DNA from 3 places in the Streptomyces sp. NPDC048192 genome. Region 3 is predicted to be linked to each of the others. Evidence: predicted binding sites of a transcription regulator. Region 3 holds the regulator's gene; each other region holds the start of a gene.
The links. The regulator HspR, encoded in region 3, represses chaperone genes until heat shock. The targets are predictions, from matches to a motif close to TTGAGNNNNNNNNNCTCAA.
Positions count from the first base shown of each region.

Region 1 (9,817 bases), on a different contig from region 3:
CTCCCGAACGGCACATTCCGCTGGCCGGCTGCGCCTGGCGGGTGCGGGCCTACTACCGGGTGTGGCAGCGGCTGCCCGCCGTGCGCGAGGGGCTCTTCGGCCGGGGCGTCATCGCGGTGTCCAAGGCCGGGCACGCGCGGATCGCCGCGCTGCCGCCGCTGATGGCGGACGACCTGGCCGCGTCCCTGGCGTTCGCCCCGCCGGAGCGGCTCGTCGTCGGCGCGGCCCGGGCCGTGATCCAGCCGCCACGCACGTGGCCGGACCTGATCAGACGCCGGATCCGGGCGGCGGTGTCCACCACCCAGGTCGAGCAGCATCAGGAGCCGGGAGGGGCTTCGGCCCGCACCAGCACGGCGGATCTCGCGGCCATGCTCCGCCGGGAGCCGAAGCTGCTCCCCGCCGTCGTGGTCTTCCTCGCCGCCGCGGTCACCGGCCGGCGCCGGGCCCGAAAGGCCGTCCGCGCCAAGGACTTCGGCACCTGGCTCCGGGACGAGAGCAGCCGGCAGAACTGACCGCACCGCACCTGGAGCCCCGTCTTGTACCTCACCGACCGTTCCGCGCCGCCGAAGCCGGGCACCGCCGCGGGCCGAAGACGCGGCCCGGGGCCGAAGATCGCCCCGGTCGTGCTCGTGCTGGGCACGGTCAGCCTGATCACCGACGTCTCCTCGGAGATGGTCACCGCCGTCCTGCCGCTCTATCTCGTCACGACCCTCGGTTTCAGCCCGCTCGGCTTCGGCACCCTCGACGGCGTCTACAACGGCGTCAGCGCGCTGGTCCAGCTCACCGGCGGCCATCTCGCCGACCGGGTGCGGGGCCACAAGCTGCTGGCCGGGCTGGGCTACGGCCTGTCCGCGGTGTGCAAGCCGCTGCTGCTCATCGCCGGCAGCCTCGGCACCCTCGGCGCGGTCCTCGCCCTGGAGCGGACCGGCAAGGGCCTGCGCACCGCTCCGCGCGACGCGATGATCTCCCTGTCCACCCCGGCGGACGTCCAGGGCCGGGCCTTCGGCGTGCACCGGGCGATGGACACCACCGGCGCGATGCTCGGCCCGCTGGCCGCCTTCCTCATCCTCCGCGCGGCGGCCGACGGTTACGACGCCGTGTTCGGCGTGAGCGCGTGCGTCGCCGCGCTCGGCGTGCTGATCCTCGTGCTGTTCGTACCGGGGAGACGCGACGGCGTGGGGGCGGGGGTGGCTGCCGGCAGGTGGCCCGGTCCGGCGGGTACGGCTGCCGGTGCTTCGGGTACGGCTGCCGATCCGGCAGGCATGGCTGCCGCTGCGGCCGGTACGACCGCCGGCCATGCGGGCGCAGTTGCCGCCGGCGCCCGGGTGGCGGGCGACGTCACGATGGGCGAGGCCGGTGGGGGCGATCCCGTCGGCGTGCAGTCCGAAACCCCGGCGGGCGGGGGCGCAAAGCCGCCCGTCCGCCTGCGCGAGGCTGTGGGGCTGCTGCGGCTGCCCCGGCTGCGGGCGCTCGCCGGCTGTGCGGCACTGCTCGGCCTGACCACCGTCAGCGACGCCTTCGTCTACCTGCTCCTCCAACGGCGGGCGGGGGTCGGCGAGCAGTGGTTCACGCTGCTGCCGCTGGGCACGGCGGTGGTGTTCCTGCTGCTGGCGGTGCCGCTGGGCGCGCTGGCGGACCGGATCGGGCGGCGCACCGTGTTCCTCGCCGGGCACGCGGGGCTGCTCACAGCCTACGGCCTGCTGCTGTGGGCGCCGGCCACGCCCGTGCTCGCGCCGGCCGTCCTCGCGCTGCACGGCATCTTCTACGCGGCCACCGACGGCGTTCTTCCGGCCGCCGTCGCCGGCCTCGTGCCCGCGCAGCTGCGCGCCACCGGCCTCGCGGTCGTCGGCACCAGTCAGGCGCTGGCGCGGTTCTGCTGCTCGCTGGCCTTCGGCGCCGCGTGGACGGTGTGGGGCGACGGCCCGGCACTGGCCGGCTCGGCGATCGGCCTGCTGTGCTGCGCCGCGGTGGCGGGCACGGTGCTGCGGCCGAGCGGCAGGATCTCATGACCACCACAGCCCCGAGGACAGGGATGACATCGCTGCGCCGCCGCCTGCTCGTACTCGTTACGGCGGTCCTGCTCCTCACGGGACTGGGCACCGCCGTGGTGCTGCACGCCGCCGCCCGCGCGGACCGGGCGGACCAGCGGCGGCCGGGCGATCCCGCCGCCATTTCCGGGAAGTTGACGCTCCGTCAAAAGGGTCGGCTGGCCTTCGTCAACACGGCGTCCGGGCCCCTCCGGGGCGCGGTGGCCTCCGTTCCGTCCGCCGAGCCCGGGAGCGGCCGGACCGCCTCGCACCTGAAGTGCGTGCGGTTCTACGCGGCGGCAGGCACGGGCATCTGCCTCCAGTCCAGCCCCGGTGTCCTCAGGCAGAGCAACCGCGCCCTGCTCGTCGACGCCGATCTGCGGACCCGGCGCAGCTTCCCGCTGGCGGGTGCCCCCAGCCGGGCCCGGGTCTCGCCCAGCGGCCGCTTCGCCGCCTGGACCGTCTTCGTCTCCGGCGAGTCCTACTCGTCCGCCTTCTTCTCCACGCGGACCTCCGTCCTGGACACCCGCACCATGCGGCTGACTCCCAGTCTGGAGACGTACTCCATCGTCAAGGACGGCAAGCCGTACCACGCCTCGGACGTCAACTTCTGGGGCGTCACCTTCGCCTCCGACGACGACACCTTCTACGCCACCCTCAACACCGCCAACCGCACCTATCTGGTCCGCGGTTCCCTCTCCCGGCGCACGGTCACCACGCTGGTCCAGAACGCGGAATGCCCCTCGCTCTCCCCGGACGGCACCCGTGTCGCCTTCAAGAAGCGGGTGCTGTCCCGTACCGCTCTCTGGCACGAGTACGTCCTCGATCTGCGCACCCTGCGCGAGACGGCGCTGGCCGAGCGCCACAGCGTCGACGACCAGGCCACCTGGCTCGACAACCGCACCCTCGCCTACGCCCTGCCCAGCAACGGCAAGATCGGCGGCAGCGACCTGTGGAGCGTGCCGGCGGACGGCACGGGAACCCCGCGGCTGCTGATCGCGGACGGATCCTCCCCGGCGCCGCTGTAGGAGGTGGGCCACGCAGAGCGCCGGGTCCACGACGGTCGGTGGGCTATGACCTGGGCCACAATCCGGGGGGCTTCCGCCGCGACCGGTGGAGGCGTAGGTTCCGTTTACCCCGCGAGAGCGCCTCTCCGGCGCCGGTCCGCCAGTCCCGGGTCCGTGGACCAGCGGGGGCCAACTTGCATACACGGGCGGGGGCGGCCACGGAGCGACGGCCGCCGGCCCTCCGGAACGGTGGCCGACGACCGCGCACAGCCACTAGGGTGCGGTGAGCGATCGCTTACGCGCCCGTGCGCACGCCGCGGTGCCGGAAGAGAGGCGAGGAGCCCTTGTCGGTCATCGACGTGTGGATGCAGCACCCCACGCTCCGTCACTCCCGCCACGAGATGTTCGAGTCGCTGCGCCGGTGGACGGGGCAGGGGCCGCTGGAGGAGCCCCTGCCGGTCGAAGCCACCGTGGCGGCCATGGCTGCGGCGGACGTGGAGATCGGGCTTGCGGCGGCCTGGTACGGCCCTGAGGGCCCGCTGATCAGCAACGACGAGGTGGCCGGGTTCGTCGCCCAGTCCGGGGGCCGGCTGCGCGGGGTCGCCGGCGCGGACCTCACCCGCCCGGTCCTGGCCGTGCGAGAGCTGCGCCGCGCCGTCGAGGACCTCGGCTTCGTGGCCCTGCGGATCATCCCCTGGCTATGGCAACTGCCGCCCACCGACCGGCTGTACTACCCGCTGTACGCCGCCTGCGTCGACCTAGGCGTCCCCTTCTGCACCCAGGTCGGCCACACCGGCCCGCTGCGCCCCTCGGAAACCGGCCGGCCCATCCCGTACATCGACCAGGTCGCGCTCGACTTCCCGGAACTGACCATCGTCTGCGGGCACATCGGCTATCCGTGGACGACCGAGATGATCGCCGTGGCCGACAAACACCCCAACGTCTACATCGACACCAGCGCCTACACCGCCCGCCGCTACCCGCCGGAACTGGTGGACTATCTGCGCGGCCGGGGCCGCCGGAAGGTGCTGTTCGGCACCAACTACCCCATGATCACCCCGGCGCGTGCGCTGGAGCACCTCGCCGGTCTCGGCCTGGACGAGGAAACCACCGGCCTGTTCCTCTCCGGGAACGCCCGCCGGATCTTCAGCCTCTGAGCCCGCTCGGCGATCTCCCGCGATCGCCGGACGCCCTCCCCGCGCCGGATCGTTGCTGCATGATGATCGGCATGACTTCGATCGCCCAGACCCCGATCACCGGCCTGGACCTCACCGGATTCACCGAGCGCGAGCCCGGTGTGTGGACCGACGCGACCGGACTCGTCCTGTCGGTCCACTTCTTTCCGCTCGTCCCGGACCTGCCGGCCCCGCTGCACGAGCCGGAGCGGCTCCGGTTCGGGTGTGCACAGGGCGTGGCGGCGTCCGGCGGCGGTCTCATCGAGGCGCTGACCGGGACCGTGGACGGGGTCCCGGCGCTGCGTCAGCTGATCAAGATGCCGTTGCAGAGCAGGCGGGGGCAGGCCTTCATCGGGAGCTGGACGCTGCCCAAGGACCGGTGCAGCGCCGTCGTGAAGGTGCAGGCCGCGGAGGGCGCGACGACCGGTCTGCGGGAGGCCGTGGTACTGGACCAGGTGGGGCCGGCCGACTACTTCCGGCCGCACCCGTACGCCGGCGGAGCGCAGCTCGGCGGGCTGCCGTACCACGTGGCCGATCTGGAGCAGTGGGACAGCCGGTTCCCGGACCACCCCTTGACCCTGGTGCGCGCCGCGCTGAGCCGCATCACACCGACGATCACCCTCCACGAGCAGTTCAAGGTCCTCCCGGCGTTCCCGGGCCCCACACCGCCCCCCGCCTTTCCCGCCCCGCCGCCCCCGTACGGCGGCCCGGTCCCGCCCACGCCGCCCGGCCCCACTCCCCCGCCGTACCCGCCCCCGGCCGCCCCGCAGGCGCCGCGTCGCGGGTGGTTCCGCCGAGGAGGCACGTGACCGCGGTCGCGCGCGGCGCACACCGCTTCCCCGCACACGAGGGGCCGGCCGATGTGTCACCTGTGACGGCGGTAGTAGGTGATGTCGTCCGTGGTGGCGTAGTCGCCGTGGTCGACGTCGATGACGGTGAGCACCGCGATGTCGCCGGTCGTCGTGTCGCGCAGGCAGAAGGTGGTGCCCGGGGGGACCTGGCGGAAGTGCAGCCGGCCGTGGGCGGGGCGGTCGGTGGCCCCGGCGGCGCACCGGGCGACGGTGGGGACGGTCCTGCCCGGTGCGACGAACACGTCGGTCAGCGGCTGGAGTTCGAAGGCGCCGTTGCCGTCGCCCCCGGCGTCCGTGCTGACGCTCCAGGCGGTCTCCGATGCGCTGACCGCGCCCGCGCGCAGGTCGAAGTAGAACGTGTAGTTCTTCAGGGCCAGCGTCCGGTGCCGGTAGACCAGGGTGTAGTCGTGCGCACCCGCGGTCGTCGTCCCGGTGGTGCCGGACGGGCGGGTGCCGGGGGCGGTCGTGGTGGCTGCCGCGCGGGCGTGGCCGGTCCCGGGTGCCAGTGCCCCGTAGACCACGGCGCACATCGCGGCCGTGACGGCCGCCGACACCACGGCGGTCGTCACGCGGTCCCGGGTCGGCCACCGGCGTCCGCCGGGCGCCTGCGGCGGAGGGCCCGCGGGATCGGGTGAGGGCCTGGAGGGATCCGGCTGGGCGCCGTCCGGGCCGGTGTCGCGGCGGCCTGGCGGATCGGTGCCGGGAGGCGCCGTCGACGCGGCCGGCCGGCCGTTGCCCTGATCCTCGGAGGCGTCGTGCGGGGCCTGGGCGGCCCACGGGGTGAGTGCCTTGTCCGCGGCGCCGGAAGCGGCCACGGCGAAGGCGATGGCGACGGCCCAGCGGTCGGCCGCGTCGTGTGTCAGCCAGAGGCCCGTCAGGGCGTAGAGCCCGGCCAGCGCGGCGGCGAAGGTCCCCAACGTCGCCAGCAGCAGGGCCAGACGCCGGCGTCCCGCGCTCACATCCGCTCCCCCCGGTATCCGTGGCACCGCGACCCGCTCCAGCTTGACATGGAACGGACACGATGGGGAGTGCGCGCTCGAGTCCGCCCGCATCGGCCGGCCTCGTCCGGCCCGACAAGACTTGACGAGGGCGCACTCAAGTTTTATCTCGTTCAGTGAGACAGTCCGGACCGAAAAGGGCAGCTCGCGGTGGTCGGCCGGGTGGCCGAAAATGGAGGTGCCCACCGCCGAGGGGGTACCCGGCCGCCGCCCGGGCGTGCCGTTCCGGCGAGCCCCGGCGGACAGGGCACAGACGAGGAGGGTGAGTCCCGATGGCGCGTCCAGTCGGTATAGACCTGGGAACGACGAACTCCGTGGTCTCGGTCCTCGAGGGCGGCGAGCCCACCGTGGTCACCAACGCGGAAGGCGCCCGGACGACGCCTTCGGTGGTGGCGTTCGCCAAGAACGGCGAGGTGCTGGTCGGCGAGGTCGCCAAGCGGCAGGCCGTGACCAACGTGGAGCGCACCGCGCGCTCGGTCAAGCGGCACATGGGCGACCACACCTGGCGGTTCCCGGAGCACGGTGACGTCGACGGCAAGCGGTACACCGCGCAGGAGATCTCCGCCCGCGTGCTGCAGAAGCTCAAGCGGGACGCGGAGGCCCACCTGGGCGAGGACGTCACCGACGCCGTCATCACGGTGCCCGCCTACTTCGACGACGCCCAGCGGCAGGCCACCAAGGAGGCCGGTGAGATCGCCGGTCTGAACGTGCTGCGGATCATCAACGAGCCGACCGCGGCGGCGCTGGCGTACGGTCTGGACAAGGAGAACGACCAGACCGTCCTCGTCTTCGACCTGGGCGGCGGCACCTTCGACGTGTCCCTGCTGGAGATCGGCGAGGGCGTCATCGAGGTCAAGGCCACCAACGGCGACACCCATCTCGGGGGCGACGACTGGGACCAGCGGATCGTCGACCACCTGGTCAAGACCTTCAAGAACAACTACGGCATCGATCTCGCCCAGGACAAGATGGCCGTGCAGCGGCTGCGGGAAGCGGCGGAACGGGCCAAGGTCGAGCTGTCCAGCTCGACGGAGACGAACATCAACCTGCCCTACATCACGGCGTCCGCCGAGGGCCCGCTGCACCTGGACGAGAAGCTGACGCGCGCCCAGTTCCAGCAGCTGACGGCGGACCTGCTGGACCGCTGCAAGGCGCCGTTCCACAACGCGATCAAGGATGCCGGGATCAAGGTCTCCGACATCAACCACGTCATCCTCGTCGGCGGCTCCACCCGCATGCCCGCCGTCACCGACCTGGTGCGGGAGCTGACCGGCAAGGACCCGCACAAGGGCGTCAACCCCGACGAGGTCGTGGCCATGGGCGCCTCGCTTCAGGCCGGTGTCCTCAAGGGCGAGGTCAAGGACGTCCTGCTGCTCGACGTCACCCCGCTGTCCCTCGGCATCGAGACCAAGGGCGGCATCATGACCAAGCTGATCGAGCGCAACACCACGATCCCGACCCGCCGTTCGGAGATCTTCACCACCGCCGAGGACAACCAGCCCTCGGTGACCATCCAGGTCTACCAGGGCGAACGGGAGATCGCCGCGTACAACAAGAAGCTCGGCATGTTCGAGCTGACCGGCATCGCGCCCGCCCCGCGCGGAGTGCCGCAGGTCGAGGTCGCCTTCGACATCGACGCCAACGGCATCATGCACGTCTCCGCCAAGGACCTGGGTACCGGCAAGGAGCAGAAGATGACCGTCACCGGCGGCTCCGCGCTGCCCCGGGACGACATCGACCGCATGGTCCGCGAGGCCGAGCAGCACGCCGAGGAGGACCGCCGGCGCCGGGAGGCCGCCGAGACCCGCAACCAGGCCGAACAGCTCGTCTACTCCACGGAGAAACTCATCAGGGACAACCCCGACAAGATCCCGGCGGACGCGAAGAACGAGACCGAGACCGCGCTGGCCGACCTGAAGGAGAAGCTGAAAGGGGAGGACACGACCGCGATCCGGCAGTCGATGGAGCGTGCGGCCGAGGCGGCGCAGAAGATCGGCACGGCGATGTACCAGCGGTCCGGCGCGGAGGGTCAGGCAGGCGCGGGCGCGTCCGCCGAATCGGCCGCCTCCTCCCCGGACGAGGACGTGGTGGACGCCGAGATCGTCGACGACGACAAGAAGGACAGGCCGGAGGCGGGCTGACGATGGACAAGGGCCGGCTGCAGAATCCGGACCCCGCCCAGCTGCAGCGTCTGCTTCAGGAACGCACTGCCGACCTGCAGCGGGTGAAGGCCGAGTACGACAACTACCGCAAGCGGGTGCGCCGGGACCGGATGGCCGTGCGCGAGATCGCCGTGGCCAATGTCCTGCGCGCCCTGCTGCCCGTCCTGGACGCCGTGGACCGCACCTGCGCCCACGAGCCCATGACACCGGGTCTGAAGGACATCACCGACACCCTGGCCACACAGTTGGGGTCCCTGGGAGTCGAGGCGTTCGGTGAGGTGGGCGATCCGTTCGACCCGGCGCGCCACGACGCGGTCACCCACCACGTCCGCCCCGGCGCCGACGAGCTGATCTGCACCAAGATCCTGCGCCCCGGCTACCGGCTCGGCCTCCAGCTGCTGCGGCCGGCCCATGTGGAGGTCACCGGTCCGCCGCCGCCCACGAGAAATCCGCTCGGACCGGAGCGGGCGGAAACCCCGCCCGGTCCGGTCCGCGAGCTGCGGCGCTGAGCAGAGCACGGCACCGGGCCCCGGTCCCGCGCGCCGCCCGCGGCATCCCGGCGCACCGGATCAGCCGGCCCGGCTCAGCCGCGTACGGCGAACGCTTCGGCCACGGCGTCGCCCCCGGCGCCGGACGCCAGCAGGAGCCGGAGCAGGACCCGGGCCTTGAACGGGTCGAGGAAGCCGCCGTCGATCAGCCCGCGGCGCCGCAGGTCCGTCTCCGAGCCCGGCGCGCGGTAGGTGTGCCGCAGCACCGAACCGCTCCCGGTGCGCGACGTCAGCACGACCGGCATGCGCTCGGCCAGGGCGCCGAGCCGGGGCGCGAGCGCACCCGGCACATGCCCGGCGCCGAAACCGGCGACGACCAGGCCCCGGTGCGTGGTCTCCAGTCCCTGCAGCTGCGCGCCGTCGTCGTCCAGGGTGACCACGTGCAGCGCGACACGGGTGGCCTCGAGGCGTTCCCGGTCCACTCCGGCCTTCAGCGGCTCGTGCTGCGGCGCCGCCAGCAGCATCCGTACCCGGCCCTCCACGACGTGCCCGAGCGGGCCGGCGCTCGGTGAGCCGAAGGCCGCGGGGTTCGTGCTGTGCGTCTTGCGCACCCATCGCGCCGCGTGCACCTCGTCGTTGAGGACGACCAGCGCCCCCGCGCCGCGCGCCTGGGGCGCCGCCGCGACGCGTACGGCGGCGAGCACGTTGGCCGGCCCGTCCGCGCCCGCCATGGCCGGCTGCCGCAGGGCGCCGGTCAGCACGAACGGCGCCTCGTGCGGCCACACCAGGTCGGCCAGGAAGGCGGTCTCCTCCAGGGTGTCGGTGCCCTGTGTGACGACGACGCCCTCCGCGCCCTCCGTCACGGCCCGCGACGCGAGCTCGACGACGTCGAGGATCTGCCCGAAGGTGAGGCTTCCGCTCGGTACGGCGTGCACGTCCCGCACGTCCAGGGTGACGCCCAGCTCGGCCAGTCCGGGTACGGCCGCGGCGATCTCGGTGCCGCTCAGCCGCGCTCCCCGCGCGCCGCCGGGCACCGATATGGTCCCCCCGAGTGCCAGCATCACGACGGCCAACGCCCGCCCCCTCACCCCGCTCCGCGCCCGGCGGGG
Region 1 covers NZ_JBIDAL010000001.1:600,875-610,691, reverse strand. The annotation lists gene ACGFZN_RS02660 (glycosyltransferase) at 1-512, shown strand, start outside; gene ACGFZN_RS02655 (MFS transporter) at 537-2,009, shown strand; gene ACGFZN_RS02650 (TolB family protein) at 2,006-3,055, shown strand; gene ACGFZN_RS02645 (amidohydrolase family protein) at 3,379-4,191, shown strand; gene ACGFZN_RS02640 (hypothetical protein) at 4,263-5,018, shown strand; gene ACGFZN_RS02635 (hypothetical protein) at 5,075-6,019, opposite strand; gene dnaK (molecular chaperone DnaK) at 6,331-8,199, shown strand; gene grpE (nucleotide exchange factor GrpE) at 8,202-8,729, shown strand; gene ACGFZN_RS02620 (asparaginase) at 8,804-9,772, opposite strand.
Region 1: dnaK (molecular chaperone DnaK) is a predicted target of HspR. The motif match lies at 6,141-6,159, and genes of this name have one in related genera.

Region 2 (9,817 bases), on a different contig from region 3:
AGTTCGTGCTGGGCGGCGATCTTGCGCAGCAGACGGGCGACGGAACGCTCCAGGTTGCGCACGCCCGCCTCGCGGGTGTATTCGCCCGCCAGCTTGCGCAGCGCGCCCTCGTTGATGGTGACCTCGTCCCGGTCCAGGCCGGCCCGCTCCAGCTGGCGCGGGAGCAGGTGGTCGCGGGCGATGACGATCTTCTCGTCCTCGGTGTAGCCGTCCAGGCGGACGATCTCCATCCGGTCGGCGAGCGCCTCGGGGATGGCCTCCAGGACGTTGGCCGTGGCGAGGAAGACCACGTCGGACAGGTCGAGTTCGACCTCCAGGTAGTGGTCCCGGAAGGTGTGGTTCTGCGCCGGGTCCAGGACCTCGAGCAGGGCCGCTGCCGGGTCGCCGCGGAAGTCGGAGCCCACCTTGTCGATCTCGTCGAGCAGCACCACCGGGTTCATCGACCCGGCCTCCTTGATCGCCCGCACGATCCGGCCGGGCAGCGCGCCGACGTACGTACGGCGGTGGCCGCGGATCTCGGCCTCGTCGCGGACGCCGCCGAGGGCGACGCGGACGAACTTGCGGCCCATGGCGTGCGCGACGGACTCGCCGAGCGAGGTCTTGCCGACGCCGGGCGGGCCGACGAGGGCCAGGACGGCTCCGCCGCGCCGGCCGCCGATGACGCCCAGGCCGCGTTCGCTGCGCCGCTTGCGGACGGCCAGGTACTCGGTGATGCGCGCCTTCACGTCGTCCAGGCCGGCGTGCTCGGCGTCCAGGATCTCCTTGGCGCCCTGGATGTCGTAGGCGTCCTCCGTCCGTTCGTTCCAGGGCATCTCCAGGACGGTGTCCAGCCAGGTGCGGATCCAGGAGCCCTCCGGGGACTGGTCGCTGGCCCGCTCGAGCTTGTCGACCTCCTTGAGGGCGGCCTCGCGGACCTTCTCCGGCAGGTCGGCGGCCTCCACGCGGGCGCGGTAGTCGTCGGACTCCTCGCCGTCCTTCTCGCCGTTCAGCTCGCGCAGTTCCTTGCGGACGGCCTCCAGCTGGCGGCGCAGGAGGAACTCGCGCTGCTGCTTGTCCACGCCCTCCTGGACGTCCTTGGCGATGGTCTCGGCCACCTCCTGCTCGGCGAGGTGGTCGCGGAGCGCCTGGGTGGCGAGCTTCAGCCGGGCCACCGGGTCGGCGGTCTCCAGCAGTTCGACCTTCTGGTCGGTGGTCAGGAACGGCGAGTAGCCGGAGTTGTCGGCCAGCGCGGAGACGTCGTCGATGGCCTGGACGCGGTCCACGACCTGCCATGCGCCGCGCTTCTTCAGCCACTCGGTGGCGAGCGCCTTGTACTCCTTGACGAGTTCGGCGACCTGTCCGGGCAGCGGGTCCGGCACGGTCTCCTCGATGCGCGCGCCCTCCACCCACAGGGCCGCCCCGGGACCGGTGGTGCCGGCGCCGATCCGCACCCGGCTCCGGCCGCGGATCAGAGCCCCCGGGTCGCCGTCGGCCAGCCGGCCGACCTGCTCGACCGTGCCCAGCACACCCGTCTTCGCGTACGTGCCGTCGATCCGCGGTACCAGCAGCACTCTGGGCTTGCCAGGTTCCGACCGGGCGGCGGCCTGCGCGGCCTCCACCGCGGCCCGCACCTCGGCGTCGCTCAGGTCCAGCGGAACCACCATGCCGGGCAGTACGACCTCGTCGTCCAAGGGCAGCACGGGCAGGACGAGCGTGAACGCCGGTGACTCAGCAGCCATGATCTCCCCTTCGGCAGTCAAGTTGAGTTGTACCGACTCAACTGCCGGGCGCAGGCAGGTGTTCCCTCCACTTGTTCGCTGTGAGCGATCAGATCCGCGCGGGCCCGCTCAGGCGGATGCCCGCGCCCACCGGCGTACGAGAGGCCGGCTCGCCACTCCCGCCGTCAGCGCGATCAGGTGGCCCCAGTTCGTCATCGGGTCCTGGAAGGCGACCAGGTCGCTCACCAGTTCAGCGGCCGTCAGGGCGAGGAGGGGCAGGCCGAGCCAGGGGCGCAGGAGGCCGGACAGGGCGCCGATGCAGGCGGCGACGCCGAAGCTGATGCCGTAGTCGAGGCGGTGCAGCGACGTGGCCGGCAGATGGCCGGCCAGGACGGCCAGGCCCACCGGGACCTCGGTGGCGAGCGTGGCCAGGACGTGCCCGGCGAGGAAGACGCAGGCGGCTCTCGCGCCGCCTATCCGCCGCTCCAGCGCCGTGAGGACCAGCAAGAACGCGAGCGCGAACGGCGACAGCACGCCGCCCGCGATCCACAGCGCGCTCGCCAGCAGCACCACGGCCGGGGAGCGCACCAGGTGGGCCACGTCCGTACTGGAGGCCTGGTAGAGGGCGTGCACCAGGGCGGGGTCGGCGAGGGCGGCGACCACGGAGGTGAGGGTCAGCAGAGCCGTGTAGCCGAAGGTGAACGGGGCGCCGGCGGGGGTGGGCAGCAGGCGCCACAGCCGGGGGAACGCGAGCCGCGGCGGCGCGGCCGGGGCCGGGGCGGCGGGCCGGGGAGCGGGAGCCGGGGCGTCCCGCTGGCGCGGCATGCCGTCCAGGAGGTCCGCGATCACGGGGACCGTGGCGGCGGAGCCACCGGGGAGGGGCGCGCCCGTCGGGGGCGGGGACGCGGCCGTCGCGGGGCCCGTCGCGGTCCGTTCCACGTTCGCGGCACTCCTTCCGTCCGGGTCAACCCTTGGCGCTCCCGGGGCCGCTGTCTATGACCGACGCCACGCGAGAGGCGATTCACAGCAACCTCCTACGTTCCGGCCGCGTCCGCGCTCCCGCTCCCCCGGGGGCACATCAGTGCGCCCCCGTAATTCCCGTGCCGGCCGAGGTGCGTTCGAGCAGGATGAGGGTCATGACTGCCGTGTACGACTCCCCCGTGGTCCTCGACCGGCGCGACGGCCCCTACGGCGAGGTGGTGCTGCGCCGGCACGGAGGACTGCTGCAGATCATCGCCAACGGCTGCTTCCTCATGGACACCTCCGACGGCCGCTCGGAGCGGCTGCTGGTCGACGCCGCGTACGAGGCGCTGGACGGCCGCCCGGAGCCGAGCGTGCTGATCGGAGGGCTGGGCGTGGGGTTCTCGCTCGCCCACGCCGCGGCGGACCCGCGGTGGGGGCGGATCACCGTCGTGGAGCGCGAGCCCGCCGTCGTCGACTGGCACCGCGACGGGCCGCTGGCCGAGCTGTCCGCCGACGCGCTCCGCGATCCGCGCACCGAGATCGTGCAGGACGACCTCGTGGCGTTCGTCAATGAGACATCCGACACGTTCGACGCGCTCTGTCTGGACATCGACAACGGCCCGGGCTGGACCGTCACCGACGGCAACCACACGCTCTATTCACCGGCCGGACTCGCCTCCTGCACAAGGGTGTTGAACCCGGGCGGAGTGCTGGCCGTATGGTCCGCCGAACCCTCTCCGGAATTTGAAGGAACCTTGCGGAATGCCGGGTTCCGTCAGGTGCGTACCGAAGAGGTGCCCGTTGCCCGGGGCGTTCCGGACGCCGTGCACATCGCCGTCCGACCTGGATAGCGACAGCGCGGTGGATCCCCGTAATGTGCTGCCCTGACGCGGATCTTTCAAGCGTCAATCGCAGACATGGGATCACCCCACGGGTTCCGGAAAGCAACAAGCAGGGGCGGGCGATGGAGCAGACACACACCTCCCAGAGCGGCGCGGCGACGACCACCCCGGGCGCACAGCGCCGGGTGCTGGTCGTCGAGGACGACCCCACGATCGTCGACGCCATCGCGGCCCGGCTGCGCGCCGAGGGATTTCTCGTGCAGACGGCGTCCGACGGCCCGGCCGCGGTCGACACGGCCGAGGCCTGGCAGCCCGATCTGCTGATCCTCGACATCATGCTGCCGGGCTTCGACGGCCTCGAGGTCTGCCGGCGGGTGCAGGCGCAGCGCCCGGTGCCGGTGCTGATGCTGACCGCGCGGGACGACGAGACGGACATGCTGGTCGGTCTCGGCGTCGGCGCCGACGACTACATGACCAAGCCGTTCTCGATGCGGGAGCTGGCGGCGCGCGTGCACGTGCTGCTGCGCCGCGTGGAGCGGGCGGCCCTCGCCGCCGCGACCCCGCGCTCGGGCATCCTGCGGCTCGGCGAGCTGGAGATCGACCACGCCCAGCGCCGGGTGCGGGTGAAGTCGGAGGACGTCCATCTGACGCCCACCGAGTTCGACCTGCTGGTGTGCCTGGCGAACACCCCGCGCGCGGTGCTCTCCCGTGAGCAGCTGCTGGCCGAGGTGTGGGACTGGGCGGACGCCTCCGGCACCCGCACGGTCGACAGCCACATCAAGGCGCTGCGCCGGAAGATCGGCGCCGAGCGGATCCGCACCGTGCACGGCGTCGGGTACGCCCTGGAGACGCCCACCCCATGAGCGGTGACGGGCGCCAGGCCGCACGGAGGAGCCCCGGGAACCTCGCCGAGGACCACCCCTGGGGCGGCGTACGCCCGTTCTCGATCAAGACCAAGCTGGGCGCGCTCGTCGTCATCGCGGTGCTGATCACCACCGGTCTTTCGGTGATCGCGGTGCACACCAAGACCGAGCTGCGCTTCATCACGGTCTTCTCGATGATCGCCACGCTGCTGATCACGCAGTTCGTGGCGCACTCGCTGACCATGCCGCTGGACGAGATGAACACGGTGGCGCGGTCCATCTCGGAGGGCGACTACACCCGCCGGGTCAGCGAGGGCCGCCGGGACGAGCTGGGCGACCTGGCCCGCACGATCAACGTCATGGCGGACGAGCTGGAGGCCCAGGACCGCCAGCGCAAGGAACTCGTGGCCAATGTCTCCCACGAGCTGCGCACCCCCATCGCCGGGCTGCGCGGGGTGCTGGAGAACATCGTCGACGGGGTCACCGAGGCCGACCCCGAGACCATGCGCACGGCGCTGAAGCAGACCGAGCGGCTCGGCCGGCTGGTGGAGACCCTGCTGGACCTGTCCCGGCTGGACAACGGCGTCGTACCGCTGAGGATGCGCCGCTTCGAGGTGTGGCCGTACCTCTCGGGCGTGCTGAAGGAGGCCAACATGGTGGCCTCGGCGCGCGCGGGCATCGCCTCCGGATCCGGCAGCCACACCCGCACCGACGTGCATCTGCACCTCGACGTCTCGCCGCCGGAGCTGACCGCGCACGCGGACCCCGAGCGCATCCACCAGGTCGTGGCCAACCTGATCGACAACGCGGTCAAGCACAGCCCGCCGCACGGCCGGGTCACCGTGCGGGCACGGCGCGGACCGCGGCCGGAGTCGCTGGAGCTGGAGGTCCTGGACGAGGGGCCCGGCATCCCCCGGTCGGAGTGGCACCGGGTGTTCGAGCGGTTCAACCGGGGCGCCGTGACCCGGCCGCACGGGCCGGGCAGCGACGGCGGCACGGGGCTCGGTCTGGCGATCGCCCGCTGGGCGGTGGATCTGCACGGCGGCCGGATCGGTGTGGCCGAATCCGAGCGCGGCTGCCGGATCATCGTCACCCTTCCGGGACTCCCCTCCGCTTCGAGTTGACGTAGGGTTCGAACCGGAAGCACAAGATCCACGAGCGTCCGCGCCGCAGTCGCGCAGCTGGACACGTGTGATCAGGGGCAGGCCCGCGCGATCGGTCGAACGCATATGCGCCGGGTCCGGGCCGACACACCCTCTCATCTGCGGAACCACGCTTGTTTCCCGCCATATCAAGCCCTGAAACAAGATTTCTGGTGTGACTTACGCGACGATGACCTTGCCCGACCTGACCTTCACCGCCGGGGAGGCGTAGCCTTTATTCCCGCTGTCCATCACCTTGTGAAGCGGAAGAGGGCGGTTGCCGCCGTGTCGCCACAGTCCCCCAGTAACCCGAGTGTCTCCACCGACGACCAAGCCGGGAAGAACCCCGCAGCCGCGTTCGGTCCGAACGAGTGGCTCGTCGACGAGATCTATCAGCAGTACCTCCAGGACCCGAATTCGGTAGACCGCGCCTGGTGGGACTTCTTCGCCGATTACAAGCCCGGTGCTCCTGCCACCCCGGCTCCGGCGGGTGCTGCGGCCACGGGGGCCGCAGAGACCCCCACCTCGGCCCCGCAGCCCCAGCAGGCCGCCCCCGCACCGGCTCCGGCGGCCCCGAAGCCCGCCGCGGCCCCCGCACCGGCCCCCGCCCCCGCGGCGAAGGCCGCGGCCCCCGCCCCGGCCAGGCCGGCGACGCCCGCACAGGCGCCGGCCCAGCCGAAGCCCAAGGCCGCCGCGCCCGCCGCGAAGGCCCCCGAGGCCCCCGAGGGCCCGGAGCTGGTCACCCTGCGCGGTCCGGCCGCCGCGGTCGCGAAGAACATGAACGCCTCCCTGGAGCTGCCGACCGCCACGTCGGTCCGCGCGGTCCCGGTGAAGCTGCTGTTCGACAACCGGATCGTCATCAACAACCACCTCAAGCGCGCCCGGGGCGGGAAGATCTCCTTCACCCACCTCATCGGGTACGCGATGGTGCAGGCCATCAAGGCCATGCCGTCGATGAACTACTCCTTCGCGGAGAAGGACGGCAAGCCGACCCTGGTCAAGCCGGACCACGTCAACCTCGGCCTGGCCATCGACCTGGTGAAGCCCAACGGCGACCGCCAGCTCGTCGTGGCCGCCATCAAGAAGGCCGAGACGCTGAACTTCTTCGAGTTCTGGCAGGCCTACGAGGACATCGTCCGCCGCGCCCGCGACGGCAAGCTGACGATGGACGACTTCACCGGCGTCACCGTCTCCCTGACCAACCCCGGCGGCCTCGGCACCGTCCACTCCGTGCCGCGCCTGATGCCCGGCCAGTCCGTGATCATGGGCGTCGGCTCCATGGACTACCCGGCGGAGTTCCAGGGCACCAGCCAGGACACCCTGAACAAGCTCGGCATCTCGAAGGTCATGACGCTCACGTCGACCTACGACCACCGGGTCATCCAGGGCGCCGCCTCCGGCGAGTTCCTGCGCCAGGTCGCCAACCTGCTGCTGGGCGAGAACGGCTTCTACGACGACATCTTCGAGGCCCTGCGCATCCCCTACGAGCCGGTCCGCTGGCTGAGGGACATCGACGCCAGCCACGACGACGACGTCACCAAGGCCGCCCGCGTCTTCGAGCTGATCCACTCCTACCGGGTCCGCGGCCACGTCATGGCCGACACCGACCCGCTGGAGTACAAGCAGCGCAAGCACCCCGACCTGGACATCGTCGAGCACGGTCTCACCCTGTGGGACCTGGAGCGCGAGTTCGCCGTCGGCGGCTTCGCCGGCAAGTCGATGATGAAGCTGCGCGACATCCTCGGCGTGCTGCGCGACTCGTACTGCCGCACCACCGGCATCGAGTTCATGCACATCCAGGACCCCAAGCAGCGCAAGTGGATCCAGGACCGCGTGGAGCGCCCGCACTCCAAGATGGAGCGCGAGGAGCAGCTGCGGATCCTGCGCCGGCTGAACGCGGCGGAGGCCTTCGAGACCTTCCTGCAGACCAAGTACGTCGGCCAGAAGCGCTTCTCCCTGGAGGGCGGCGAGTCCGTCATCCCGCTGCTCGACGCGGTCATCGACTCCGCGGCCGAGTCCCGGCTCGACGAGGTCGTCATCGGCATGGCCCACCGCGGCCGCCTGAACGTGCTGGCGAACATCGTCGGCAAGTCGTACGCGCAGATCTTCCGCGAGTTCGAGGGCAACCTCGACCCGAAGTCGATGCACGGCTCCGGCGACGTGAAGTACCACCTGGGCGCCGAGGGCACCTTCACCGGCCTCGACGGCGAGCAGATCAAGGTCTCCCTGGTCGCCAACCCCTCCCACCTGGAGGCGGTCGACCCCGTCCTCGAGGGCGTCTCCCGCGCCAAGCAGGACATCATCAACAAGGGCGGCACGGACTTCACCGTCCTGCCGGTGGCGATCCACGGCGACGCGGCCTTCGCGGGCCAGGGCGTGGTGGCCGAGACCCTGAACATGTCCCAGCTGCGCGGCTACCGCACCGGCGGCACGGTCCACATCGTCATCAACAACCAGGTCGGCTTCACCGCCGCCCCGGAGTCCTCGCGTTCCTCCATGTACGCGACGGACGTGGCGCGGATGATCGAGGCCCCGATCTTCCACGTGAACGGCGACGACCCGGAGGCCGTGGTCCGCGTGGCCCGGCTGGCCTTCGAGTTCCGCCAGGCGTTCAACAAGGACGTGGTGATCGACCTCATCTGCTACCGCCGCCGCGGTCACAACGAGTCGGACAACCCGGCCTTCACCCAGCCGCTGATGTACGACCTGATCGACAAGAAGCGCTCGGTGCGCAAGCTGTACACCGAGTCCCTGATCGGTCGCGGCGACATCACCCTGGAAGAGGCCGAGCAGGCGCTGCAGGACTACCAGGGCCAGCTGGAGAAGGTCTTCACCGAGGTCCGCGAGGCCACCTCGCAGCCGGCCGCCGCGGACGCCCAGGCGCCGCAGGACGGCTTCCCGGTCGCGGTCCCGACCGCGGTCTCCGCCGAGGTCGTCAAGCGGATCGCCGAGTCCCAGGTCAACATCCCCGACGGCATCAGCGTCCACCCGCGTCTGCAGCCGCAGCTGCAGCGCCGTGCGGCGATGGTCGAGGACGGCACCATCGACTGGGGCATGGGCGAGACCCTGGCCATCGGCTCCCTGCTGCTGGAGGGCACCCCGGTCCGGCTCGCCGGCCAGGACTCCCAGCGCGGCACCTTCGGCCAGCGCCACGCGGTGCTGATCGACCGGGAGACCGGCGAGGAGTACACCCCGCTGCAGTACCTCTCCGACGACCAGGCCCGCCTGAACGTCTACAACTCCCTGCTCTCCGAGTACGCGGCCATGGGCTTCGAGTACGGTTACTCGCTGGCCCGCCCGGACGCGCTCGTGATGTGGGAGGCGCAGTTCGGCGACTTCACCAACGGTGCGCAGACGGTCGTCGACGAGTTCATCTCCTCCGCCGAGCAGAAGTGGGGCCAGACCTCCGGCGTCGTGCTCCTGCTCCCGCACGGCTACGAGGGCCAGGGCCCGGACCACTCCTCGGCCCGCCCGGAGCGGTTCCTGCAGCTCTGCGCGCAGAACAACATGACGGTCGCGATGCCGACGCTGCCGTCGAACTACTTCCACCTCCTGCGGTGGCAGGTGCACAACCCGCACCACAAGCCGCTGATCGTCTTCACCCCGAAGTCGATGCTGCGTCTGAAGGCCGCGGCCTCGAAGGCGGAGGAGTTCACCAGCGGCGAGTTCCGCCCGGTCATCGGCGACGGCTCGGTCGACCCGGCCGCCGTCCGCAAGGTCGTCTTCTGCGCCGGCAAGGTCTACTACGACCTGGAGGCCGAGCGCCAGAAGCGCGGCGCGACGGACACCGCGATCATCCGCATCGAGCGGCTGTACCCGCTGCCGGGTGCCGAGCTCCAGGCGGAGATCAAGAAGTACCCGAACGCCGAGAAGTACCTGTGGGCGCAGGAGGAGCCGGCGAACCAGGGTGCCTGGCCGTTCATCGCGCTCAACCTGATCGACCACCTGGACCTGGCGGTCGGCGCGGACGTCCCGCACGGCGAGCGGCTGCGGCGCATCTCGCGCCCGCACTCCTCGTCGCCGGCGGTGGGCTCCGCCAAGCGCCACCAGGCCGAGCAGGAGCAGCTGGTGCGCGAGGTCTTCGAGGCGTAGGCCCCGGAGACCGCCCGAGGCAGCCAAGGGCCCGGTACCGAGTTCTCGCTCGGTACCGGGCCCTTGGGCCTGTCCTACTCGTCGTCCTCGTCGTCGAGCCGGGCGAGCCAGGTGGCCAGCCGCTCTACGGGCACCTCGAAGTCGGGGTTCAGATCGACGAACGTGCGAAGCTGCTCGGCCAGCCACTCAAAGCTGACCTCCTCCTCGCCGCGCCGCTT
Region 2 covers NZ_JBIDAL010000006.1:123,728-133,544, forward strand. The annotation lists gene lon (endopeptidase La) at 1-1,718, opposite strand, end outside; gene ACGFZN_RS13920 (rhomboid-like protein) at 1,827-2,636, opposite strand; gene ACGFZN_RS13925 (spermidine synthase) at 2,834-3,511, shown strand; gene ACGFZN_RS13930 (response regulator transcription factor) at 3,625-4,365, shown strand; gene ACGFZN_RS13935 (ATP-binding protein) at 4,362-5,489, shown strand; gene ACGFZN_RS13940 (multifunctional oxoglutarate decarboxylase/oxoglutarate dehydrogenase thiamine pyrophosphate-binding subunit/dihydrolipoyllysine-residue succinyltransferase subunit) at 5,793-9,599, shown strand; gene ACGFZN_RS13945 (DUF6104 family protein) at 9,674-9,817, opposite strand, start outside.
Region 2: lon (endopeptidase La) is a predicted target of HspR. The motif match lies at 1,741-1,759, and genes of this name have one in related genera.

Region 3 (9,817 bases):
TTGAGCAGCCCCTGGCCGTGCCGGGCCACGTGCGTGTACAGGTCGCGCATGCGCACGCCCCGGCCGCGCAGGGCCAGCGCCCGGTGCAGCCCCTCGGTCAGCTCGGCCTCGCGGCGGATGCCGCCGGGCTGCACGGTGAGCACCTCGGTGGTGCACGCCTCGGTGGCCTCGTCCATCGCGGCCTGGATCCGGGAGAGCCCGTCGAGCACCCGGATCGCGCTGCCCTCGGCCGGCGCGGAGGGCGCGCCCTGCGGGCGGCCGAGGCCGGCGTACCACTCGAAGGCGGCCACCGCCGAGCCCACCTTGCGCTGGCTTTCGCTGACCTCGTCGTAGACGCCGCGCAGCAGCCTGGTCATGACCTCCTGCGGGGAGGTGGGCACCAGCCAGTCCATGTCGTCGGGGTCCGGGTGCAGCAGGGCGAGGTCCAGCAGGCAGGGCACCGCCTCGGCGTCGGTGCGCGGCACCCGGCCCCGGCGTACGGCCCGGGAATAGACACGGTCCCCGGCCGCGCACAGTCGGTCGGCCCCGTGTGGATGCTCCTCCGCCCCGTGCCCGGCCATCGCCCATTTCACCCCCGGTGTGCTGCCACTTCCGCAGCGCAACTATGCGCGGCGCCGACCGGGTCCGCAACACGGCTCGCCTCAACGGGCGCGCCGTGAAAGCATGTTATGTCCGGGTATCGACCAGGCTCCGCCCTCAGCTTTGCAACAAGCTGATGGGGGCGAGGGGTCAGGGCTTCAGGCCGATCGCCGCGCAGGCCGCCTTGTACTTGGGCGTGCAGATGTCGGCCACCGTGTAGATGCCGTCCGCGACGACCGTGTCCTTGATGTTGCCCTTGGTCAGGGCGGTCGGCTGGATCAGCTTGGACGGGATGTCCTTCGTGGTGGGGCTGGAGACCTTGTCCTGGGTGAGCGCGTCGAACTGGATGTCCTTGCCCTGGACCTTGGCCACGGCGATCTGGGCGGCGGCCTCGGCCTCGTCCGGGTAGGCCTTGTAGACGCTCATGTACTGCTCGCCGGTCACGATCCGCTGCACCGCGTCGAGTTCCGCGTCCTGGCCGGTGACCGGGGGCAGGCTGGTGACGCCGGCGGCCTTCAGGGCCTTGATGACGCCGCCCGCCATGCCGTCGTTGGCGGCGTAGACGCCAGCGATGTTGCTCTTGCCGATCGCGCCGATCGCCTTGGCCATCTCGGACTCGGCGAGTTCCGGCTTCCAGTCCGTGGTGTCGTACGACTCCGCGATCGTCACCTTGCCGTTCAGCTCGGAGAGCGCGCCCTCCTTGAACTGCTTGGCGTTGGGGTCGGTGGGCGAGCCGTTCACCATGACGATCTTGTCCGAGCTGTCGGCGTTCGAGCCGAGGGCCTCCAGCAGGGTGCGGCCCTGCACCTCGCCGACGAGTTCGTTGTCGAAGGAGACGTAGGCGTCGATCGGGCCCTCGGCGAGCCGGTCGTAGGCGATGACCGGGATGCCCGCGTCCTTGGCCTTCTTCACCTCGGGCGCGATGGCGTGCGAGTCGACGGCGTCGAGCATGATGATGTCGACCTTCTCGTCGATCATCCGCTGCATCTGCGAGGTCTGCCGGGAGGCGTCCGCGTCGGCGTTGGCGTACTCGACCTTGCCCTGCTTCGCGGTGAGCCTGGAGACTTCGCTCTTGATGATGGGGTAGTCGAACTTGTCGTAGCGGGTGTTGGCCTTCTCCGGCAGCAGCAGCCCGACGGTGATGTCGTTGCCCTTGCTCGGGCTCGCGCTCGCGCTGTTCCCCGTGGCGTCCAGCACGCCGCAGCCGGCGAGCGAGAGGGTCATCGTGGATGCGGCCACGGACAGGACGATACGACGCATGCGAGGGCTCACTTCGGCTTCCGGACGTAGGGCGGCTATACGACCCAGGTGTCTGAAAAGACAACGCGGAGGCCACACCCGTCGTCAAGCGGAACTACTTAACGAGTCCGCAACACCACGCTCAGCTGACTCTGTGAAGGACACGCGGAATCGCCTCCAAACACCCTTTACGGACCCTCCATCCAAAGGGAGTTCATGGCCGGGTAAAGAGCGGTACAACCAACCGCGATCTTCGCGAGTCGTGATCATCGGCGGCCGTGCGCCGCCCACCCGACTCGAGCAGAGGACCGAATGAACCCAGCCAGCCGCGCGACCGCCACCGCCGTCGTGCTCGCCACCGCCGGCGCCCTGCTGAACGCGGCCGCCCCGGCCGCGTCCGCGGCCACGACGTGCACGGCGCCGACGTACAAGCGGACGTTCTACGCGAACACCACGTTCTCCGGCACACCGAAGAAGACGGACTGCGACAGCGTCATCGACCAGAACTGGACCGGCGCGCCCGCCTCCGGGCTGCCGAAGGACAACTTCGGCGTCCGCTGGAGCGTCACCCGCGACTTCGGCTCCGGCGGGCCGTTCGCGTTCGCCGCCTCCGGGACCGACGGCATCCGGGTGTACCTGGACGGCGTGCGCAAGACCGACCTGTGGTCCAACACCTCCGGCACCCGCGCCAAGACGGTCAACGTCACCGTCCCCAAGGGCAGGCACACCCTGCGCGTGGACTACGCCAACTTCACCGGCGCCGCGAGCGTGAAGTTCGCCTACACCCCGCGCACCTCCGCCGCCGTCGACACGGTGCGGCCACTGGCCCCGACCGGGGTCTCCTGGGACCAGTACACCGGTCAGCCGCCCGGCATCGACGCCGTGCTCGCCTGGACGGCGAACAAGGAGATGGACCTCGCCGGTTACCGCGTCTACCGGCGGGTGGCGGGCACGAGCGCCTTCACCCGGGTCGGCACCACCACGGTGCCGCGCTTCAGCGAACGGCCGCCGCAGACCGGGCAGTCGTACTACTACGAGATCCGCGCCTACGACAAGGCCGGCAACGAGTCCGCCGGCAGCACCGACCAGGGCCCGGTACCCTCCCGGGACCTGACCCCGCCCGCCGCCCCGAAGCTCACCGCGACCGGCACCGAGGACGCCAACGAGCTGTCCTGGACGGCCCCTTCGGACGCCGTCTCCTACCGGGTGTACCGCAGGGCCGCCGGTGCCGCCGACTTCACCGCCCTCGGCGACACCACGTCCACCTCCTACACGGACGCCCAGGCCGCCTACCGCACGGCCTACGACTACAAGGTCGCCGCGCTCGACGCGCACGGCAACGCCGCCTACTCGCCCGTCGTGACCAGCACCCGGACCATTGCCCCGCCGCAGCACGTCACCGCGCGCACGGACAGCGGCGAGACGGTCGTCGGCTGGACCGAGCCCGCCGGCACCGCCGACTACGTCGTGCGCCGCTCCGCGGACCACGCCGACGGCTCCCGGGACTGGGCCACCCTCACCTGCGGCTCGCCCACGAGCGCCACGGACGCCGCCGGCGGCACCGAGCGCACCTGCACCGACTACTCCGGCCGCCGCGGCACCACGTACCACTACACGGTGCTCCGCAAGGACTCCGCCGGGCGCTGGTCGGTGCCCTCCGCCGAGGTCACCGCCACCCGGCCCGGCGAAGAGACACCGCCGCCGGCCGTCACCGGCGTGGCCGCCGAGCCCCTGGAGTACGGCATCCGGCTGTCCTGGCAGCCCAGCACGGCCCCGGACCTCGCGTCCTACGCCCTCTACCAGCAGCAGGACGAGTCCCACGACCCCGAGTACCTGGGGAAGGTGGACGCGTCGACGACGCAGACCCTGCTGCCCTGGCCGGCCGACGGCACGTCGTACCGCCTGTTCGTCGTGGCCGTGGACGTCTACGGCAACTCCCTGACCTACCAGGACGATCCGGACGTCGAGGACTGGAGCGTGCCCGTCGCCTCCGTCCCGGTGACCGCGCTCGACCTGCGGCCCACCTCGGTCCCGGACGACACGGCGGGCTGCCAGACGACGACCTGGCGGACCGCCGCCGGCATCAGGGTGGAGCCGTGGTGCCCCTACGAGGACACCTCCTCGGTGACCGGCTTCCACGTCTACCGCTGGGACCACGCCGAGGGCCGGTTCGTCCGGCTGACCGAGGCCCCGGTGGCCAAGAGCCGCGACGGCTGGTTCTGGACGGACACCCACGCCCCGGCCGGCACGACCCTGTACTACATGATCTCCCTCGTCCGGGCGGACGGCACCGAGTCCTTCGCCGACACCGACTACGTCATCACCCCGCCGAGCGCCTCCTGACACGCCGAAGGGGCCCGCGGTCGTCCGCGGGCCCCTTCACCGTGTTCCACTCGGTCCTGCTGCTGCCTCAGTCCTGCTGCTGGCGCTTGGGCCGCCACACCACCAGCGCGCTGGTCTGCTGGACCTCCTGGTACGGCACCAGGTCGCGCCGGTAGGAGGCGTGCACGGCGGCCTCGCGCTGCTGCATCGCGGCCGCCGCGCCGTCCAGGGCCGCCTCCAGCTCCGCCACGCGGGACTGCAGTGCGGCGACCTGGTTCTCCAGTTCGATGATGCGCTTGATGCCGGCCAGGTTGATGCCCTCGTCCTGCGACAACTGCTGCACCTGGCGGAGCAGTTCGATGTCGCGGGCCGAGTAGCGGCGGCCCCGGCCCGCGGTGCGGTCCGGGGAGACCAGGCCCAGGCGGTCGTACTGGCGCAGCGTCTGCGGGTGGAGTCCGGAGAGCTGGGCCGCCACCGAGATGACGTAGACCGGGGTCTCCTCGGTCAGTTCATACGGCGCACGAAAATTGTCACCGCGTCGACGGCCGTCCATCTCTCTCAGTCTCCCTTCGCGGCCTCGAACAGCTCCGCCCGCGGGTCCTCGCCCGCGGTCGCCTCGCGATACGCCTCGAGCGCGTCACGAGCCTTCCCCGACAGGTCCTCGGGCACACGCACCTCGACGGTGACCAGGAGGTCGCCGCGGGTGCCGTCCTTGCGGAGCGCGCCCTTGCCCCGGGCGCGCATCGTACGGCCGTTGGGCGTGCCGGGCGGCAGTTTCAGGGTGACGGGCGGTCCGCCGAGGGTCGGCACCCGGACCTCGCCGCCGAGGGCCGCCTCGGGGAACGTCACCGGCACGGTGACGGTGAGGTTGTCGCCCTTGCGGCCGAACACCGGGTGCGTGCCGACGTGCACGACCACGTACAGATCGCCCGCCGGTCCGCCCCGCTCGCCGGGCGCGCCCTTGCCGCGCAGCCGGATGCGCTGCCCGTCGGTCACCCCGGCCGGGATGCGGACCTGCATCGTCCGGGACGACTTCGCCCGGCCGCTGCCCTTGCACTCCATGCAGGGGTGCTCGGCGATCAGGCCGCGGCCCTTGCAGTCGGGGCAGGGATCGGTGAGCGAGAAGCCGCCGCCCGAGCCCCGGGCGACCTGCCCGGTGCCGACGCAGGTCGGGCACACGCGCGGCGTGCCGTTCTTGTCGCCGGTGCCCGAGCAGGCCTTGCAGGGCGCCTGGGAGGACATCCGCAGCGGCACCGTGGCGCCCTCGATGGCCTCCGTGAAGCTGAGCGTGACCTCGGACTCGATGTCCTGGCCGCGCCGGGGCTGGGTCCGCGTGCCGGCGGCGCCGCCGCGGTTGAACAGGCCCCCGAAGACGTCACCGAGTCCGCCGCCGAAGCCGCCCTGGGTGCTCGCCCCGCCTCCGAAGAGGTCGCCCAGGTCGAAGTTGAACGAGCCGCCGGCGCCGGGCCCGGGGCGGAAGCCGCCGTTGCCGAACAGGGCGCGCGCCTCGTCGTACTCCTTGCGCTTCTTGGGGTCGCCGAGCACGTCGTTCGCCTCGGAGATCTCCTTGAAGCGCTCCTCGGCCTTGGCGTTGCCCTTGTTGGCGTCCGGGTGGTACTCGCGGGCGAGCTTCCGGTACGCCTTCTTGATCTCGGCCTCGGTGGCGTCCTTGGGGACGCCGAGGACCTTGTAGTAGTCCTTCTCGATGAAGTCCTTCGTACTCATCCCCGACGTACCCCCTTCCCGTGCTTCCCGTGGGTCCTCACGTCAGCCCTCGTCCGGGCCACCGTTCTCCTTGTCGTCAGCGGCGCCGGCGTCCTTCGCCTCGGAGGCCTTCTCCTCGGCGCCCTCGGCCTTGACGGTCTGCGCGCCCGGCTGCGGCTCGGCGACGGCCACCCGCGCCGGGCGGATGGTGCGCTCGCCGATGCGATACCCGGGCTGCAGGATCGCCACGCAGGTCGTCTCGGTGACGTCCGGCGCGTAGCTGTGCATCAGGGCCTCGTGGATCGTCGGGTCGAAGGGCTCGCCCTCCTTGCCGAACTGCTGCAGGCCCATCTTGGCCGCGACGGTCTCCAGCGACTCGGCCACCGACTTGAAGCCGCCGACCAGTTCGCCGTGTTCCCGCGCGCGGCCGATGTCGTCGAGCACGGGCAGGAGTTCGGTCAGGAGGTTCGCGACGGCGATCTCCTTGACCGCGATCCGGTCCCGTTCGACCCGGCGGCGGTAGTTCTGGTACTCGGCCTGGAGGCGCTGGAGGTCCGCCGTGCGCTCGCTCAGCGCCGTGCGCACCTGGTCCAGCTGGGCCAGCAGGCCGGCGTTCTCGTTTCCGTCCCCGGCCGGGGCCGCCCCCTCATCGGGAGCGGCCTTCGGCTCGGCGTCGTCGGGGGTCGCGCCGGAGGGGACGTCGGGCTTCTCCTCGAAGCCCGGGGTCTCCTCCGTCATTACGCGGCACCGTCCTTGCGCTCGTCGTCCACGATCTCGGCGTCCACCACGTCGTCGTCGGCCTTGGCCTCACCGGCCGAGGCGCCGCCGGCGGCGGCCTGCGCGGCCTGGGCGTCGGCGTACATGGCCTGGCCCAGCTTCTGCGAGACGGCCGCGACCTTCTCGGTGGCGGTGCGGATCTCGGCGGTGTCCTCGCCCTTGAGGGCTTCCTTCAGCTCGCCGACCGCGGCCTCGACCTCGGTCTTGATCTCGCCGGGGACCTTGTCCTCGTTGTCCTTGAGGAACTTCTCCGTCTGGTAGACCAGCTGCTCGCCCTGGTTGCGGGCCTCGGCGGCCTCGCGGCGGCGGTGGTCCTCCTCCGCGTAGCGCTCGGCCTCCTCGCGCATGCGGTCGACCTCTTCCTTCGGGAGCGAGGAGCCGCCGGTGACGGTCATCTTCTGCTCCTTGCCGGTGCCGAGGTCCTTCGCCGTGACGTGCATGATGCCGTTGGCGTCGATGTCGAAGGAGACCTCGATCTGCGGGACGCCGCGGGGCGCCGGCGGCAGACCGGTCAGCTCGAACATGCCGAGCTTCTTGTTGTACGCCGCGATCTCGCGCTCGCCCTGGTAGACCTGGATCTGCACCGACGGCTGGTTGTCCTCGGCCGTGGTGAAGATCTCGGAGCGCTTGGTCGGGATCGTGGTGTTGCGCTCGATCAGCTTGGTCATGATGCCGCCCTTGGTCTCGATGCCGAGGGACAGCGGGGTGACGTCGAGCAGCAGGACGTCCTTGACCTCGCCCTTGAGGACACCGGCCTGGAGCGAGGCGCCGATGGCGACGACCTCGTCCGGGTTCACGCCCTTGTTGGCCTCCTTGCCGCCGGTCAGCTCCTTGACGAGCTCGGCGACCGCGGGCATACGGGTGGAGCCACCGACGAGCACGACGTGGTCGATGTCGTTGATGGAGATGCCGGCGTCCTTGATGACGTTGTGGAACGGCGTCTTGCAGCGCTCCAGCAGGTCGGCCGTCAGCTGCTGGAACTGGGCCCGGGTGAGCTTCTCGTCCAGGTGCAGCGGGCCCTCGGCGGACGCGGTGATGTACGGCAGGTTGATCGAGGTCTCGGTGGACGAGGACAGCTCGATCTTGGCCTTCTCGGCGGCCTCGCGCAGACGCTGCAGGGCCATCTTGTCCTTGGACAGGTCCACGCCGTGGCCGGACTGGAACTGCTTGACCAGGTAGTCGACGACGCGCTGGTCCCAGTCGTCACCACCGAGGTGGTTGTCACCGTTGGTGGCCTTCACCTCGACGACGCCGTCGCCGATCTCCAGCAGGGACACGTCGAAGGTGCCGCCGCCGAGGTCGAAGACGAGGATGGTCTGGTCGTCCTTGTCGAGGCCGTAGGCCAGCGCGGCGGCGGTCGGCTCGTTGACGATGCGCAGGACGTTCAGACCGGCGATCTCACCGGCCTCCTTGGTCGCCTGGCGCTCGGAGTCGTTGAAGTACGCCGGGACGGTGATGACCGCGTCGGTCACCTTCTCGCCCAGGTAGGCCTCGGCGTCCCGCTTCAGCTTCTGCAGGATGAACGCGGAGATCTGCTGCGGGTTGAAGTCCTTGCCGTCGAGCTGGATCTTCCAGTCGGTGCCCATGTGGCGCTTCACCGAGCGGATGGTCCGGTCCACGTTCGTGACCGCCTGGCGCTTGGCGACCTCGCCGACGAGCACTTCACCGTTCTTGGCGAAGGCGACGACGGACGGCGTGGTCCTGGCGCCCTCGGCGTTGGTGATGACGGTGGGCTCGCCGCCCTCCAGAACGCTGACGACGGAGTTAGTCGTGCCCAGGTCGATGCCGACCGCACGTGCCATGGTTGATTCCTCCAGCTGACTTGAGTGGAACGGACTCAAGTGTGCATGACGGCACCGGCTGGGTCAACAGACCTGAGTCGGCCGGGCTCAAGTCTTATCCGTTCCTTACACGCAACTGGCCCCTGACCTGCGTCGATGACATCCGCCGGGGTGGTTGGACAGGAATGCGAAGGGCGACGGCGACGACCAGCAGCACCCCTCCCGCCACCCAGGCCACCACCCCGTCCCCGGTCCATCCGGTGTGCACGAGCACCCCCACCAGCACCGAGGCGAAGGAGCCGGCCCCCAGCAGGACGACCGCGCCCTGCGGGGTGAACCCGAGCGGCCGCAGCCGGTGCACCAGGTGGTCCGGGCCGCGCCGCAGCAGCGGGCGCCGGGCCAGACTGCGCGAGAGGACCACGAGGAGGGCGTCGGCGAGGGCCACCGCGCCGAGGCAGAACACCACGGCAGCGCTCGGCGTGAGGTCGTACCCCGCGCGTGTGAAAACGAGCGACGAGGACAGCAGGAACCCGGTGAACAGCGAGCCGCAGGCGCCGAGCCCGATCCGCGCGGGGTGCCAGTTGTGCATCAGGAAGCCGGTGAGGGCGGCGGCGAACACGCTCAGCAGGACGGCGAGGCCGTCCATCACCTCGGCGGCGGCACAGGCCCCCGCCCCGAACGCGGTGACCACGCCGACGGTCCCCGCGAGCCCGTCCGCGTGGTCGAGCCCCTTGAAGGCCAGGGTGGCCAGCACGATCCAGCCCAGGGCCAGCAGGCCGCCCGGCACGCCCGTCTCCTGGTACGGCACCACGAAGGCCGCCGCCACCGCCGTACCGGCGACGAGCACGCGCGGGCGCAGCCGCCAGACGTCGGCGACCAGCCCCAGGGCGGCGACGCACGCGGCGGCGACCAGCAGCCTGCCGACGCCCTCGCCGAGCGGGGCGACCCTGGTCCACTGCCCGGCCCAGGCGACGAGGCAGGTGACGGCCACCACGGCGACACCGCCGAGCAGCGGAAGCCTGCGCTGCCGGCGCCGGTCGACGATGCCCGCCCGCAGCGCGGGCACCCTGAGCAGCGCGGAGAGGACGGCGGCGAGCAGCAGGGCGGCGGTGGCGGCGGCGATCCCGTAGAGCACGGCTCTAAGGTAGGGGTGAATGTAGCAATTCGGTATGAATAACACGATCCGATGGTCCGGGGATGACGCTCGTCACCCCGCGCCCGGCTGCATCCCGCAGGAAGATGAGGGTAGTCTCAGACGAACTGGATAAGTTACCGCTTAGTAATCTCGCTCGGTTAAGTTCGAGGCCGCCCAGGAGCCCCCATGCAACTCGCCGCGATCATCGTGTCGCTGGTACTCGCCGTGGTCGGCGTTGCGCTGTTCAGCCGCGCCATCGCGCAGATCTATCGGTTCGTAC
Region 3 covers NZ_JBIDAL010000004.1:149,352-159,168, forward strand. The annotation lists gene ACGFZN_RS08995 (LuxR C-terminal-related transcriptional regulator) at 1-560, opposite strand, end outside; gene ACGFZN_RS09000 (sugar ABC transporter substrate-binding protein) at 730-1,839, opposite strand; gene ACGFZN_RS09005 (fibronectin type III domain-containing protein) at 2,131-4,161, shown strand; gene ACGFZN_RS09010 (heat shock protein transcriptional repressor HspR) at 4,229-4,693, opposite strand; gene dnaJ (molecular chaperone DnaJ) at 4,699-5,865, opposite strand; gene grpE (nucleotide exchange factor GrpE) at 5,908-6,582, opposite strand; gene dnaK (molecular chaperone DnaK) at 6,582-8,423, opposite strand; gene ACGFZN_RS09030 (MraY family glycosyltransferase) at 8,518-9,537, opposite strand; gene ACGFZN_RS09035 ((Fe-S)-binding protein) at 9,724-9,817, shown strand, end outside.